DNA from 2 places in the Amycolatopsis sp. NPDC047767 genome. Region 2 is predicted to be linked to the other one. Evidence: riboswitches for the same ligand, from Rfam matches in the RefSeq annotation. Region 2 holds a riboswitch; the other holds the start of a gene.
What was found. Region 2 has a riboswitch for S-adenosylmethionine ahead of AB0878_RS37435 (ATP-binding cassette domain-containing protein). Riboswitches for the same ligand answer to the same signal wherever they lie in the genome.

Region 1: it holds a riboswitch for S-adenosylmethionine, as region 2 does, so the genes downstream of both, thrC (threonine synthase) here and AB0878_RS37435 (ATP-binding cassette domain-containing protein) in region 2, are expected to answer to the same signal.

What each region holds. Positions count from the first base shown of each region.
Region 1 is NZ_JBEYSJ010000021.1:22,980-30,119, forward strand. Features, by position in the region: gene AB0878_RS31520 (VOC family protein) at 1-161, opposite strand, end outside; gene AB0878_RS31525 (EamA family transporter) at 184-1,047, opposite strand; gene rpsT (30S ribosomal protein S20) at 1,414-1,674, shown strand; gene holA (DNA polymerase III subunit delta) at 1,888-2,859, opposite strand; SAM riboswitch class I at 3,025-3,158, shown strand; gene thrC (threonine synthase) at 3,172-4,437, shown strand; gene AB0878_RS31545 (ComEC/Rec2 family competence protein) at 4,464-6,848, opposite strand; gene AB0878_RS31550 (ComEA family DNA-binding protein) at 6,845-7,140, opposite strand, start outside.
Region 2 is NZ_JBEYSJ010000030.1:85-7,224, reverse strand. Features, by position in the region: gene AB0878_RS37445 (ABC-F family ATP-binding cassette domain-containing protein) at 1-44, opposite strand, end outside; gene AB0878_RS37440 (4-(cytidine 5'-diphospho)-2-C-methyl-D-erythritol kinase) at 82-1,050, opposite strand; gene AB0878_RS37435 (ATP-binding cassette domain-containing protein) at 1,279-2,289, opposite strand; SAM riboswitch class I at 2,503-2,593, opposite strand; gene AB0878_RS37430 (TetR/AcrR family transcriptional regulator) at 2,979-3,563, shown strand; gene rsmA (16S rRNA (adenine(1518)-N(6)/adenine(1519)-N(6))-dimethyltransferase RsmA) at 3,554-4,393, opposite strand; gene AB0878_RS37420 (transglycosylase family protein) at 4,429-5,814, opposite strand; gene AB0878_RS37415 (TatD family hydrolase) at 6,229-7,065, opposite strand.

The DNA of each region.
Region 1 (7,140 bases), on a different contig from region 2:
TCGTTGCTGCCGACGACCTCGATCGAACCGCCGCCCGCGAAGAAGACCGTGCCACCGGGGAACTCGCGCTGGATCGCCAGCCCGAGCGTGTCCCGGTAGAACGCGGTCGAGGCCTCCAGGTCGCGCGGGTGGATCAGCACCCGGCTGCTCAGTACGTCCATGCGTCCTGCCTACCCGAGTGGCTCAGGCCACCGCAATCGCGACGATCCCGGCCAGCACCACCACCGAGCCCACCAGCCGGCGTGCCGCGTTCCGCTCACCGAGAACGAACCACGCCGCGAGCCCGCCCAGCACGATCGACAGCTCCCGCGCCGGCGCGACCAGGCTGACCGGGGCCATCCGCAGCGCGTACAGCACCAGCAGGTACGCCGCGGGCGAGGCGAGCCCGACGATCAGCGTCTCCTTGCGGTGCTCGCGCCACAGCTTCCCGACCTCGGCCCGGTCACGCAGGGCCGCGGGCGCCAGCAGCACGCTCTGCACCAGCGCGCCGCCGCCGAAGTACACGAGCGGCGGTACGGCGAGCGTCGTCACGGAGTGGGCGTCCCACAGCGTGTAGGCCGCGATGGTCGCCCCGGTGAGCACGCCGTAGAACACGCCGGCGCGGCGCGCTTTGACGTCGGCCTGGCTGCCGCCGAGACTGATCACGAGCACGCCCGCCACCACGAGGAACGCCCCGATCAGGCCCAGCACGCCGGGGTGCTCGTGCAGCACGAGCACCGCCGCCAGCACCGACAGCAGCGGCCCCGTGCCGCGCGCGAGCGGGTAGACGATCGACAGGTCGCCCACGGCGTACCCGCGCTGCAGCACCGTGCCGTACGACACGTGCAGCACGGCCGTGACCACGGCGGCGAGCAGCCACGTCCACTGTGGACGCTCGGGTTCGACCAGCAGTGCGATGACTGTCACGGGGAGCAACACCACGGCGGAGACCGTGTAGTACAGCCACACGAACCGCGGCCCGCCGAAGGTGACGCGCTTGGCCGCGAGGTTCCACCCCGCGTGCACGACGGCGGCGATGAGGACGAACGACAGAGCTGTGGTGTTCACCGGACCCCTTCGGGTCTTCCGCGCACGCGGAAGGCCGGGTCCTCCAGGCTTTTGTCCCGTCAGATGAACGGCGGGCGTCGGGCCGCGCCGATGGTGCCGCTCGGACCTGTCCCGCCGGCCCTGGTTGTGGTGGGTCGCGTCGTGCGGACCGGTGGCGGAACCCTAGGCACTACCGTCTCCACGGTAGCCGAACCGATCACTGCGGGCCGCCCGAGGGGGCCGCGAGCAGGCCTGTTAGGCTTTCCCGTCGTTGCCGTGCGGCATTCCGTCAGGGAGGAAACCCGGCCGCGCCTGTCTTGACGCCAGGCGCCCGGAGCCACTTCGACGCGGCAGCGACCTTCACCGAGACGAAAGCAGGACGCCTTCATGGCCAACATCAAGTCCCAGATCAAGCGCATCACCACCAACGAGAAGGCCCGCCAGCGCAACCTGGCCATCCGCTCCTCGGTGAAGACCGCGATCCGCAAGTTCCGTGAGGCCGCCGACTCCGGCGACAAGACCAAGGCCCTCGAACTCCAGCGCGACGCGGCCCGCAAGCTCGACAAGGCCGTCACCAAGGGCGTCATCCACGCCAACCAGGCCGCCAACAAGAAGTCGGCTCTCGCGAAGCGCGCGAACCAGCTCTGAGCTGATCGCAGCGACACCCTGCCAGACCTGAAAGAGCCCGGTGACCGCCTGGTCGCCGGGCTTTTTCGTGTGTTCTCGACCGTTCTCGACGCACACAGCTGCCTGGACTGGCGCGCCCTCACGGCTGCGTACGGGTCCGGCGCGTTGCCCGTTCCCGAGCGGCGGGTTCAGCCTCACCGGTCGGCGATTCGGGGCCTGCCGAGGCGAGCAGGGTCAGCGTTCGCCCTTGGCGGCGACGACCTCGACGACCGCGCGTTCCAGGGCGTAGTCCGCGTCGGCCGCCACGCCCTTGACCTCGGCGTTCAGGCGGGCGACCACGCGCATGGCGGTGGCGAGGCCGTCCTGGCCCCAGCCGCGGGACTGGCCCTGCGCCTTGCGGATCTTCCACGGCGGCATGCCCAGCTCGCCGGCCATCTGGTTCGGGTTGCCGCGGCCGGCGGCGGACACGCGGGCGATCGTGCGCACGGCGTCGGCGAGGGCGTCGGCGACCAGGACGTGCGGCACGCCCAGCTGCATGGCCCAGCGCAGCGACTCCAGGGCCGCCGCGCGGTCGCCGCCCACGGCCTTCTCCGCGACGGCGAAGCCGGTCACGTCGGCGCGGCCGGTGTGGTAGCGGCGCACGGCCTGCTCGTCGACCACGCCACCGGTGTCGGCGACGAGCTGCGTCGCCGCGGAGGACAGCTCACGCAGGTCGGAGCCGACGGTGTCCATCAGCGCCATCACGCCCGCGGCGTCGATCTTGCCGCCGACGCGGCGCACCTCGTTGCGCACGAACGACTCGCGCTCGGCCGGCTTCGTCAGCTTCGGGCACTCGGTGATCTCCGCGCCCGCCTTTTTCAGCGCCGCGGGCAGCGCCTTGGCCGCCTTGCTGCGCCCGCCGCCGTTGTGCACGACCACGAGCACGATCCCGTCGGCGGGCGCCTTGAGGTACGCCATCACCGCGTCCGCCAGCTCCTGCGAGATGTCGTGCGCGGAGTCGAGCACGATGACCCGCCCCTCGCTGAACAGCGAAGGACTCACCAGCTCGGCGAGCACGGGCGGTGTGAGTTCGGACACCCGGTTGCGCGTCATCTCGGCCGTGGAGTCGATGGCCCGCGCGGCGTCCAGCGACGCGCGGACAGCCCGCTCGATGAGCAGTTCTTCCTCACCGAGGACGAGGTGGAGCGGCGCGGGTGCGGTGGTCACCCCGCCATCCTCTCACCCGCCCGGCCCCGCGCCCGCTCCGGTGATGTGCGCCGCCACCGTGGCACGAGGTGATCGCCATGTCGTACGGTGTACCCGAGGCAGCGCCCCGCTCCGCCGGAAACACAGCTCCACCGGAAACACCGCGGCGCGCCGACAACTGAACACCGCTCATCCAGAGGGGCAGAGGGAACGGCCCGACGAAGCCCCGGCAACCGGCGTACAGCCTGTCTTCCCGAATTTGCGGGATAGCTGACGACCACGGTGCCAATTCCGGCCCGCGTTTGCGGGGCAGATGAGGAAAGGAACCTCGCGATGACCGTTACCCTCGGCACGACCTCCCCCAAGAAGACCCTGGACCTCGGTCCGGCCGTCGAACTGGTGTCGAAGGAAGAGGGCCACCGGCAGCCGCTCGCCCCGGAGTTCGTGTCCGCGGAGGACTTCTCGCCGCTCGAGGTCGCCTACGACTTCGGCCGCGTGCGCCGCGAAGACATCGAGGCCGGCCCCAAGAACATCTGGCGCTACAAGAAGCTCCTTCCCGTCCCCTCGACCGTCGAGGAGATCCCGAACACCGAACCCGGCGCCACCCGTCTGGTGAAGGCCGACCGCCTCGCCAAGGCCCTGGGCCTGAAGTCCCTGTGGGTCAAGGACGACACCGGCAACCCCACGCACTCCTTCAAGGACCGCGTGGTCGCCGTCGCGCTGGCCGCGGCCCGCGAGTTCGGCTTCGAGGTCCTCGCGTGTCCCTCGACCGGCAACCTGGCCAACGCGACGGCCGCCGCCGCGGCCCGCGCCGGCTGGCGGTCGGTCGTGCTGATCCCGAAGTCGCTCGAGCGCGCCAAGATCCTCACCACCGCCGTCTACGACGGTGACCTGATCGCCGTCGACGGCAACTACGACGACGTCAACCGCCTCGCCACCGAGCTCGCCGGCGAGCACCCGACGTGGGCGTTCGTCAACGTCAACGTGCGCCCCTACTACTCCGAAGGCTCGAAGACGCTCGGCTACGAGGTCGCCGAGCAGCTCGGCTGGCGCCTGCCGGAGCAGATCGTGGTGCCGATCGCCTCGGGCTCGCAGCTGACCAAGGTGGACAAGGGTTTCCGCGAGCTCGGCCAGCTCGGCCTCGTGGAAGCCAGCCCCTACAAGGTGTTCGGTGCGCAGGCCACCGGCTGCTCCCCCGTCTCGGCCGCCTTCCGCGCCGGACACGACGTGGTCCAGCCCGTGAAGCCCGACACCATCGCCCGCTCGCTCGCGATCGGCAACCCCGCCGACGGCCCCTACGTGCTCGACGTCGTCAACCGCACCGGCGGTGCGATCGAGGACGTGAGCGACGAGGAGGTCGTGGAGGGCATCCGGCTGCTCGCGCGCACCGAAGGCATCTTCACCGAGACTGCCGGCGGCGTCACCGTCGCGACGGCGAAGAAGCTCATCGAGACCGGCAAGCTCGACCCCGAGGCCGACACCGTGCTGCTCATCACCGGCGACGGCCTCAAGACGCTCGACGCCCTCGAAGGCCGCATCGGCCCGAAGGCGACCGTGCCCCCGTCGGCCGAGGCCGTGAGCAAGGCCCTCGGCCTCTGAGCTGACCGGGCCCGCGGGCCGCACCCCTAGCGGGGCGGCCCGCGCGGCTCACCCCGGCGCGCCACCGCCGGCCCGCCGGCACCGGGCAGCACGGCCGTGTCACCGTCCACATCGGTCCGCGTCACCAGTACACCCAACGTGCCCAGCACGTCCACTGTGGACTTCGCCGGGTGCCCGTAGCTGTTGCCCGCACCCACGCTGATCATCGCCGCCCGCGCGCCCACCGCCTCGAGGAACTGGGGCAACGAGTACCTGCTGCCGTGGTGCGGAACTTTCAGCACGTCGGCGTGCAGGTCCACTCCCTCGGCCAGCAGGTCGGCCTGCGCGGCCAGCTCCACGTCTCCGGTCAGCAGCACCCTCCCGGCCGCCGTGGTCGCGCGCAGCACCACGGAACTGTTGTTGATCATCGTGCCGTCCTGCAGAGCGGCCGCCCGCGCCGTGACGTAGCGCGGCCCGAGCACGTCGAGCGACAGCCCCGGCCAGTCGAGCCGCTGCCCGTCGCTCAGCTCCAGCAACGGAACGTGGTGCGTCGCCGCCTCCTGCGACACCTGCTGCCACGCCCACGCCGGCGCGCGCCCGGGCCCGACGGCGATCGCCCCCACGGCGCGGCCGTCGAACACCGACGACAGCCCGCCGATGTGGTCGGCGTGCAGGTGGCTGAGCACCAGCAGCGGGATCCGATCCACGCCGAGCCGCCGCAGGCACTCGTCCACCGGCCCCGGCTCCGGCCCGGTGTCCACGACCACCGCCCGCCCGGCCTCCGCCGTGGCCAGCACCACGGCGTCGCCCTGGCCGACGTCGCACTCCACCATCGCCCAGCCCTTCGGCGGCCAGCCGGGCGAGAGCACCCGCGGCGGCACCACGATCAGCAGCACCGCCACCAGTCCCATCGCCACCACCAGCCGCGCGCGCCGGAACCGGAACGCGACCACCACCACGACCACCACCCCGGCCGCGCACACCCCGCCCCACCAGCCACCCGGCCACGTGAGCACCGCACCCGGCGCCCGGGCGCCGTGCCGTGCGACGGTGATCAGCCAGCGCGCCTCCGGATCGGCCAGGTGCACCAGCACGTGCCCGGCCCCGGGCCACCACGGCCCGACCACCGTGGCCAGCACCCCGAGCACCGTGACCGGCGCGACGACGGGCGCCGCCAGCACGTTGGTCACCACCGAGACGAGGCTCACCGTGCCCGCCATGCCCGCGATCACCGGCGCGGTGACCACGAACGCCGCCAGCGGCACCGCGATCCCTTCCGCGTACCCCGGCGGAATCCCCCGGCGCACCAGCGAATCCGCCCACCTCGGCGCCAGCAGCACCAGCCCCGCCGTCGCGAACACCGACAGCGCGAACCCGAAGTCCGCCGCCATCACCGGATCCCACGCGACCAGCACGCACACCGAGAACGCCAGCGCCGGCGACGCGGAGCCACGCCGGCCCAAAGCCAGCGCCAGCAGCGCCACCCCGCCCATCACTCCCGCCCGCAGCACGCTCGGCGCCGGACCGACGAGAATCAGGAAGCCACCCAGGCACAACCCCGCCGCGACGGCCGACACCCGCGGCCCGATGCGCAGCAACCGGCACAACAGCAACACCGAGCCGCACAGAATCGCGAGATTTCCCCCGCTGACAGCCATCAGGTGCGTAAGCCCCGACTCCGTGAACTCCTGCTCGACCTGCTCCGGCAACGCACTCGTGTCACCCAGAACCAGTCCGGGCAGCAGCCCCGCCGGCTCTTCCGGCAGCACCGCGCACAGCTCGTGCAGCCCCACCCGCAACGCCGCGGCCGCCCGCTGCCACCACGGCGCCCGCGTGACTCCGACCGGAGCGCCCTGCAGGTAGACGACCGCGGCCGTCAGCTCACCCCCGCGCGCCGGCGCCAAGCGACCCGCCGCCGTGACCTCCTGGCCCGGCAGGAGAGCGCCCCACCCGGCCACCGGCGCGAGCAGCAGGACCCGGCCGGTGGACACCACCGGCCGACCGTCCACAGTGGCCGATTCCACCCGGGCGTCGATGGCCACCGACCGCGTGCCCGCCTGCTGATCGGCGTAGCCGGCGCTGTGGATCGGCCGCGGTCGCTCGGTGACCTCGACACGGACCGTGGCGGTCACCCCGTGCGCCGCGGCTTGGCCGAGCGGGTCCTGCTCCGCTCCCCTGATGCGCCACGCCGTCGGCAGCGCCACGACGAGCCCCAGCACCAGCAGCGCGCCGGCCGCGCCGAGCCACCGCCCACGCCGCCGCGCGAGCAGCACGGCCGACAGAACCGCGGCCACCACTCCGAAAACCTCGGCCGCCCACCACCCGAGCCGCAGGCCCGCCAGCGTGCCACCCCACGCCGCCAGTGCCGCCGGAACGAGCCGGAGGTCGTGGTCACGCCACGACGGCGCGGCGTCCTGCTGGACGAACATCATCCGACCGTCACCTGCTCGCGCAATTTCTCGAACTTGCTTTCGCCGATGCCTTCGACGTCGCGAAGTTGTTCGACGCTGGAGAAGCCGCCGTGCTGGGTGCGCCAGTCGATGATGCGGCCGGCGGTGACCTCGCCGACGCCGGGCAGGGTGTCGAGCTGCTCAGGCGTGGCCGAGTTGAGGTCGAGCTTGCGCGGAGCCGCGCCGGCGCCGGCCGGGGCCGAGGACGCGACCGTGATGCCGACCGCGAGCTGCTCGCCGTCGGTGAGCTTGCGGGCGAGGTTCAGGCTGGAGA
Region 2 (7,140 bases):
CCGTACGACTTGCTCACCGACTCCAGGTTGACCAGGTTGGCCATCCGATTCAGCCGATCCTTTCCACAGTGGACTAGAAGTTCAGGCGTGCACGCGCGGTGGCGCGCCACGGGGTGCGTCGTCGCCGCCGACCAGCCGGGCGCCGGGCACCGGGCCGTGGGCGACGCGCACCGTCCGGCACACGCCGGCGCCGGACAGCTCGGCCGCCACCTCGACGGCGGCCTGCGCGTCGGCGCAGAGGAACGCGCACGTGGGCCCCGAGCCGGACACGCAGCCGGCCAGCGCGCCCGCGTTCACGCCCGCACGCAGCGTGCGGCGCAGGCCGGGGCGCAGCGACACGGCGGCCGCCTGCAGGTCGTTGCCCAGCAGCAGCGCGAGCTGACGCGGGTCACCCGAGGCGAGAGCCTCGACGACGGGGGTGTGCGAGCCGATGCGCGGCGGGTTGCCGTCGGCGCGAAGGCGGTCGAGCTCGCCGAACACCTTCGGCGTCGACAGGCCTTCGGTGTCGAACGCGAGCACCCAGTGGAACGTGTGGCGCGACAGCACGGGCACGAGCTGCTCACCACGGCCGGTGCCGAGCGCGGTGCCGCCGTAGAGCGCGAAGGGCACGTCGCTGCCGAGCTTGCCCGCGATGGCGGCCAGCTCGTCGCGCGTCACGTCGAGCTTCCACAGCGAGGCCAGGCCGACGAGCGTCGCCGCCGCGTCGGCGCTCCCGCCCGCCATGCCGCCCGCGACGGGGATGCCTTTGCGCAGCACGATCCGCACCTTCGGGTCGTCGCCTTCGGCGCGACCGGCGTAGGTGGCGAGCTCCTGGGCCGCGCGCCAGGCGAGGTTGGTGGCGTCGGTGGGCACCGACCCCTCCCCCTCGCCGAAGACCTCGAGCCCCGGGTCGTCGGTGACCGCGACGGTCACCTCGTCCGTGAGCGACAACGCCTGGAAGACGGTGACCAAGTCGTGGTAGCCGTCCTCGCGCAGGTCACCGATGGCCAGGTGCAGGTTGACCTTGGCCGGGACCCGGACGGTGACTGGTGGTGGAACTACGGCGAGCACCCGTCAAGCCTACGTGGCCGGGCGCCTGGCCTCCCCACCAGGAGAAAACAGCCGTTTTCAGGACGGCTGTCCCAACCTCTCGGACACGCTCCCGACTCTCCCGTCCCCCAGTCCCACCGCACCCCACCGTGGCGTTGGTTGCGCTCAACGCACCCAATGCGGCGTTCGTTGCGTTGAACGCACCGAACGCCACAGTGGGGCGCGGTGAGCCGGAGGTGTGACGAGCGGTCAGGCGGCGACGCTCTGCGCGGCCCGCACGGCCGGCGTCACATGGGCGCCACGGTCGGCGATCCACGCCAGCGCCGCGTCGGCGCGCTCGCCGCGGACGCCGATGCGGAAGCGGGCGATCGGGGTGTCACCGATGCGCGTGAGACCGCCGCCGATGGTGGCGACCTCCACGTCGAAGCGGCCGGCCGCCTCGGGCAGCAGGGCGCCGACGGACGCGAAGCCGATCAGCACGACGTCGGCGGACCGGTCGTACTTCGCGGCCTGCGCGCGGGCGGTCTCGATGGCCGGCAGCACCGCCTGCGCGGTCCAGCTGCCCGGCGAGGCGATGAGGTCCAGCACGTGACCGCGTTCGACGACCGCGCCGTCTTCGAGCACCGCGACGTCGTCGCAGACGCGGCGGACGACACCGGCGTCGGGCGTGGTCAGGAGCACGGTGGTGCCCAGCTCGGCGCGCGCCCGGTCGAGCACGGCGAGCACGGCGCCGGCCTCCTCGGGGGCGATGCCGGCGGTGGGGTCGTCGGCGAGCAGCACGGCGGGGCCGGCGGCGAGGGCCTTGGCCACGGCGACGCGGCGCAGCTGGCCGGGCGTGAGGTCGGCCGGCTTCTGCGCGGCCCGGGCGGTGAGGCCCACGAGGTCGAGCAGGTTGCCGACGCGGCTCTTGCGCTGCGGGCCGTCGACGCCGAGCTGCTCCAGCGGCGTGGCGATGTTGCCGGCGACGGTGCGCTCGGCGAGCAGCTCCGGCTTGGTGCCGACGACACCCAGCTGGCGGCGGACCTCACGCAGCCGGCGGCCGTCGAGCGCACCGGTGTTGAGGCCGTCGAGCCGCACGACACCGCGGTCCGGGCGCTCCTGCAGGGCGATGCAGCGGGCGAGCGTGGACTTGCCGGAGCCGGCGGGACCGACCACGCCGAAGAGGGAGCCGGCCTGCACGTCGACGCTCACATCACGCAGCGCGGCGACCGGATTTCCGTTGAGGGGAAAGGACTTGGACACGTTTTCGACAGTGATCACGAAGAGAGCTCCAGGCATGAGGCGCAGCACCGTTTCCGGGCGCGCCGGGCGTCACCGAATTACCGTCCTTTTCGGACGGTGCGCAGAATTGCGGAAGAAAGATCAGGCGATGACTGTGGAGCGTCGACACGCACATACCGTGCGGCGACCTTCATCGACGACGCGCCGCCGGGTCAACAGGAGCGGGCGGGCTACCCTCTGCATCGGAAACAGCCTCCATCGGTCCTGGCTGTAGCACCTGCCCCATGGGGGGTGGTTGCTGCGACTTCGGCGAGCCAGGTCTCTCAGTCGCTCGGGATGGACGTTTCTGAGTAAAGCCGATCCCATTGGGTGAACGCAAGCGCGTTGGTGCAGATCACACGAGTGGTGGTGCCCGGATACCGGGACACCCGCAGCCACATCGTGGACCCCGAAAGCTCCGGCACCGAATTTCTTCCGCGCGGCGAATCCAGCCCTTATTCCACTGTGGACGCCGCCGATCCCTGGTGGAGGTGCGATTCCGGCCCGACAATTCCGCGACGGCCCGCGCGTGGGTAAATGACGGTTCGGCCAGGTAGTTCGCCACGGCGAGACACCGCGTCTTCCCGGCCGGACACCCGCTCCCGTCCGCGAGCCGATTCCGGCCGGCTCACCCCATCCGTGATACACGCGTATCCTATACAGTCGTATCACCAACGCGGAGGAGAACCGTGGCGCACCGGGTCGACCACGAGCAGCGCCGGCGCGAGATCGCCACGGCGGTGTGGCGGATCGCGGCCGAACGCGGGCTCGACTCCGTGAGCATGCGCGAGGTGGCCGCCGAGGCGGGCGTGTCGCTGCGGCTGGTGCAGTACTACTTCGAGACGAAGCACAATCTGCTCGTGCTCTCCCTGCGTTATCTGCACGAACGCGGCGAGCAGCGCACGCAGGCCCGCATCGCGGCGCAGGTCGACCAGAGCGTGCGCGGCGTGGTCCGGACGCTGCTCACGGAACTGCTGCCGCTGGACGCCGAGCGTGAGCTGTCGCTACGCGTCCACCGCGCCTACTTCAGCCGCACCCACAGCGACCCGGCGCTGGCGAAGGTCTTCCTGCAGGCCGAGACGCCGATCGAGGACCTGCTCACCAGCCTGCTGCGCCGCACGGTTCTCCCGCCCGGCGTCCAGCCGCGGCAGGAAGCGAACCTCCTGGTCGCGGGCTTCACCGGACTCGGCCTCGACGTCCTCCACGGCCGCTTCACGCCGGGCGAGGTCCTGGCGACGCTGGACTACCACCTCGGCCGACTGTTTCAGGCTTGAGCCGCGAGCCGCACGAAGTCGTGCACGTCGAGCTGCTCGCCGCGCGTCTTCGGGTCGATGCCGGCCGCCACGAGGAGCTCACCCGCGCGGTCGGCCGAGCCGGCCCAGCCGGCGAGAGCCGCGCGCAGTGTCTTGCGGCGCTGGGAAAACGCGGCGTCGACGACTTCAAACAGGCGTTGCCGCTCGACGCCCTCCACCGGAGTGCCGCGTTCGAAGGACACGAGCGACGAGTCGACGTTCGGCACCGGCCAGAACACCGACCGCGGCACGGCGCCGACCTTGCGCGCCGGGCCGTACCAAGCGAGCTTCACGCTGGGCACGCCGTAGATGCGGCTGCCGGGACCGGCGGCCATGCGGTCGGCGACCTCGGTCTGGACCATCACCATCCCGCGCTGCAGCGACGGCAGCTCGGCCAGCAGGTGCAGCACGACGGGGACCGCGACGTTGTACGGCAGGTTCGCCACCAGCGACACGGGCTCGGCCGGCAGGTCCGCCGCGCTGATCCGCAACGCGTCGGCGCCGACCACGGTCAGCTGATCCGCGACGGAAGCGGCGCGTTCGGCGGCCGTGCGCGGAAGCCGCGCCGCCAGCTTCGGATCGATCTCGACGGCCACCACGCGGGCACCGGCGTCGAGCAGGCCCAGCGTCAGCGACCCCAGCCCGGGGCCGACCTCGAGAACGACATCGCCCGGCCGAACTCCGGCCAGCTCGACGATGCGGCGAACCGTGTTGGGGTCGTGCACGAAGTTCTGGCCGAGCTTCTTCGTCGGCCGGACGTCGAGCTCGTCCGCCAGCCCGCGGATCTCGGCAGGCCCCAGCAGTTCAACCACCGGGGAAGCCTACCGAGCCTCGGGAACTGCGGAACTCAGGCCCGCTTGCCGCAGACCGGCCAGGCGCTGTAGCCACCGCGAGCGTCGCGGACCTTCTCGGCAATCGAGATCTGCTGCGCGCGCGAAGCCTGGTTCGGGTACGCCGCGTACTGGTCGCCGCCGTAGGCATCCCAGGTGCGCTTGTCGAACTGGAGGCCGCCGTAGTAGCCGTTGCCGGTGTTGATCGCCCAGTTGCCGCCGGCCTCGCACGCTGCGATCCGGTCCCACGCGGAACCGTCGCCGATCGCCGGGTCGGCGGGCTTCTTCGTGCCCACCTTGAGGATCTTCGGCTTGGCCTCGAGGAGGACCTTCACCGAGACCTGCTCGCGGGAGACCTCTTCGCCGTTCTTCTTGGTGACCTTGTAGGTCACCATCTTCTGGCCCGGGGTGCCCGGGTCCTGAACGGTGGTCTTGCCCTGCTCGAGCGTCGGGTCGTCGACCTTCTGCACGTCGGGGTCGATGGTCTCCTGCTGGTTGACCATCGAGATGCCCATGCGGCTGACGTGGACTTCGGCGCCGTCCTTGAGGGAGACGTTCAGACCACCCTCGACCGCGTCGTCCGGGCCGAGGTTCATCTTGAAGTCGGAGAGGAACTCCTTGGTGGTCACCGCGTTCGTGGTGACCTGGCGCGGCGCGTTGGTGCCGTCGAAAAGCGTGATGTGCTTGAGGGTCTTGACCTGCACGGTCGAGCCCTCGAGCGGCAGCTCGCCGGTGCCGGGCATCGACGTCCAGGCGCCCTTGCCCATCATGTCGGCCATGCCGAGCTGGGTCATGGCCTCGCCGAGCGTGGTCGCGCGCACCCAGGACGGGCGGGACACACCGTCGACCACGAGGTTCAGCTGGCGACCGCGCTCGAGCTTGATGACGCCGCCGTCGCCGACCTCGGCCTGCGGCGAGGGCGAGAGCGAGTCGTGGGCGCCGACGGAGAGGCCGGCGTCTTCCAGGACCTCGCCGACGGTGTCGCCGTAGCTGTGGACGGTGACCTCGTGGCCGTCGACGTCGACGGTCACGCTCTTGTTCATCGCCAGCGCCGCGGCACCGCCGCCGCCGACGGCGATCAGGACGGAGAGCACAGCACCCTTGAGGAAGCGGCGCTTCCAGGTGCGGGTCGCCTCGCGCAGGCCTTCCTCGACGGCGACCTTCTTGGCCTCCGGAGTGGCGGTGCGGTCCTCGGCGAGCTCGTCCGGGATGGCGAGCGGCGGGAGCATGGTGGTCTCGGCGTTGATCAGCCGGATCAGCTCGTCGACGTCGACGTCGATCTCGGCCATCATCGCGTCGGCGTCAGGGCCGAGAGCGGCCAGCACGTCCTGCTCGGTCACGTACAGCTCGTCGGAGAACCCGAGGTCCCCGTATGCGGTGTCTTCGAGCTCGCGGTCGAGCACGGCCACCGAACCAGCGGAAGTGAAAAGGGTCTGCGCAGCACCACGATTCTCGGTGCTATGGCGCGAGCCACCCTGCCTACTACCAGTCACTGGGTCGTTCCCTTTCCCAGGACAGGACGTGTCACCACGACCTGTTCCTTCGTCGCGACGCACCATTCGGCGCGCCTCTCAAGTCCGACACCCCCAGCCAGCGCCATCGTCACGGTCCCGAGTCGTACCAACCTCGGTGCCGCTTCCCCGACGTGCACTGACGTGACTGTGGGCGTATCAGCCGGATCCGCGTCCACGGTTCCGACCGGCACGATCACGGGACAGTAACGGAGGTCGCCGGGTTGCGCAAACACCCCTCGGAGTGTCGTGACCTGTGTCACTCGTCAGTGTGGGCTACTGCGCTCCCCGAACGTCGCAATCCGTTCAACCCGTTGTGACACTGGGCAATTGGTAGACGCGTTCGGCGGTGGTCCGGACCGCCTGGGCCACCTCGTGAACCGCTTCGCCCCTCAGCGCCGCGAGGTGCCGGACGGTGTAGGCGGTGCAGTAGGGCTCGTTCGGACGCCCACGGAACGGGTGGGGGGTCAGGAACGGCGCGTCGGTCTCGGCGAGGTACTGCCCCGCCGGCGCGAGCCGCGCGGCCTCGTGGAGCCCGCGGGCGTTCTTGAAGGTGACGGTGCCGGCGAACGAGAGCACGTAGCCCTTGTCGAGGCAGCGGCGCGCGATGTGCTCGTCGCCGGAGAAGCAGTGGAAGACGACGGTGTCCGGTGCGCCCTCTTCGTCCAGGATGCGCAGCACGTCCTCGTGCGCCTCGCGGTCGTGGATCATCAGCGTCTTGCCGAGGCGCTTGGCGAGGTCGATGTGCCAGCGGAACGCGTCCTGCTGGGCGTCGTGCGGCGAGTAGTCCCAGTAGTAGTCGAGGCCGGTCTCGCCGACGGCGACCACGCGCTCGGCCGACGCCAGACGCTCCACTTCGGACTTGTCGGCGTCGCCGAAGTCCTTGGTGCGCGTGGGATGCACGGCGACGGCGGCGAACACGCGCTCGTCCCACGTGGACGCGTCGACGGCCCAGCGCGCCGAGGCGAGGTCGTCGGCGACCGTGACGACGCGGGCCACCCCGGCGCGTTCGGCGCGGTCGACCATGGCCGTCACGTCGGCGGCGGTCTTGGCGCCACACGCGTCGAGGTGGGTGTGGGCGTCCACGACCGCGGTGGGCAGGCGGTCGGGAATCGGCGGCAGTTCGCGCTTGTCTTCACCCATGCCCAAGACGCTACTGCGCGGGCTCACCGCCGCTTCGAGGGTGGTGGCGCGCGAAGCACCTCATTGAGGTTTTCT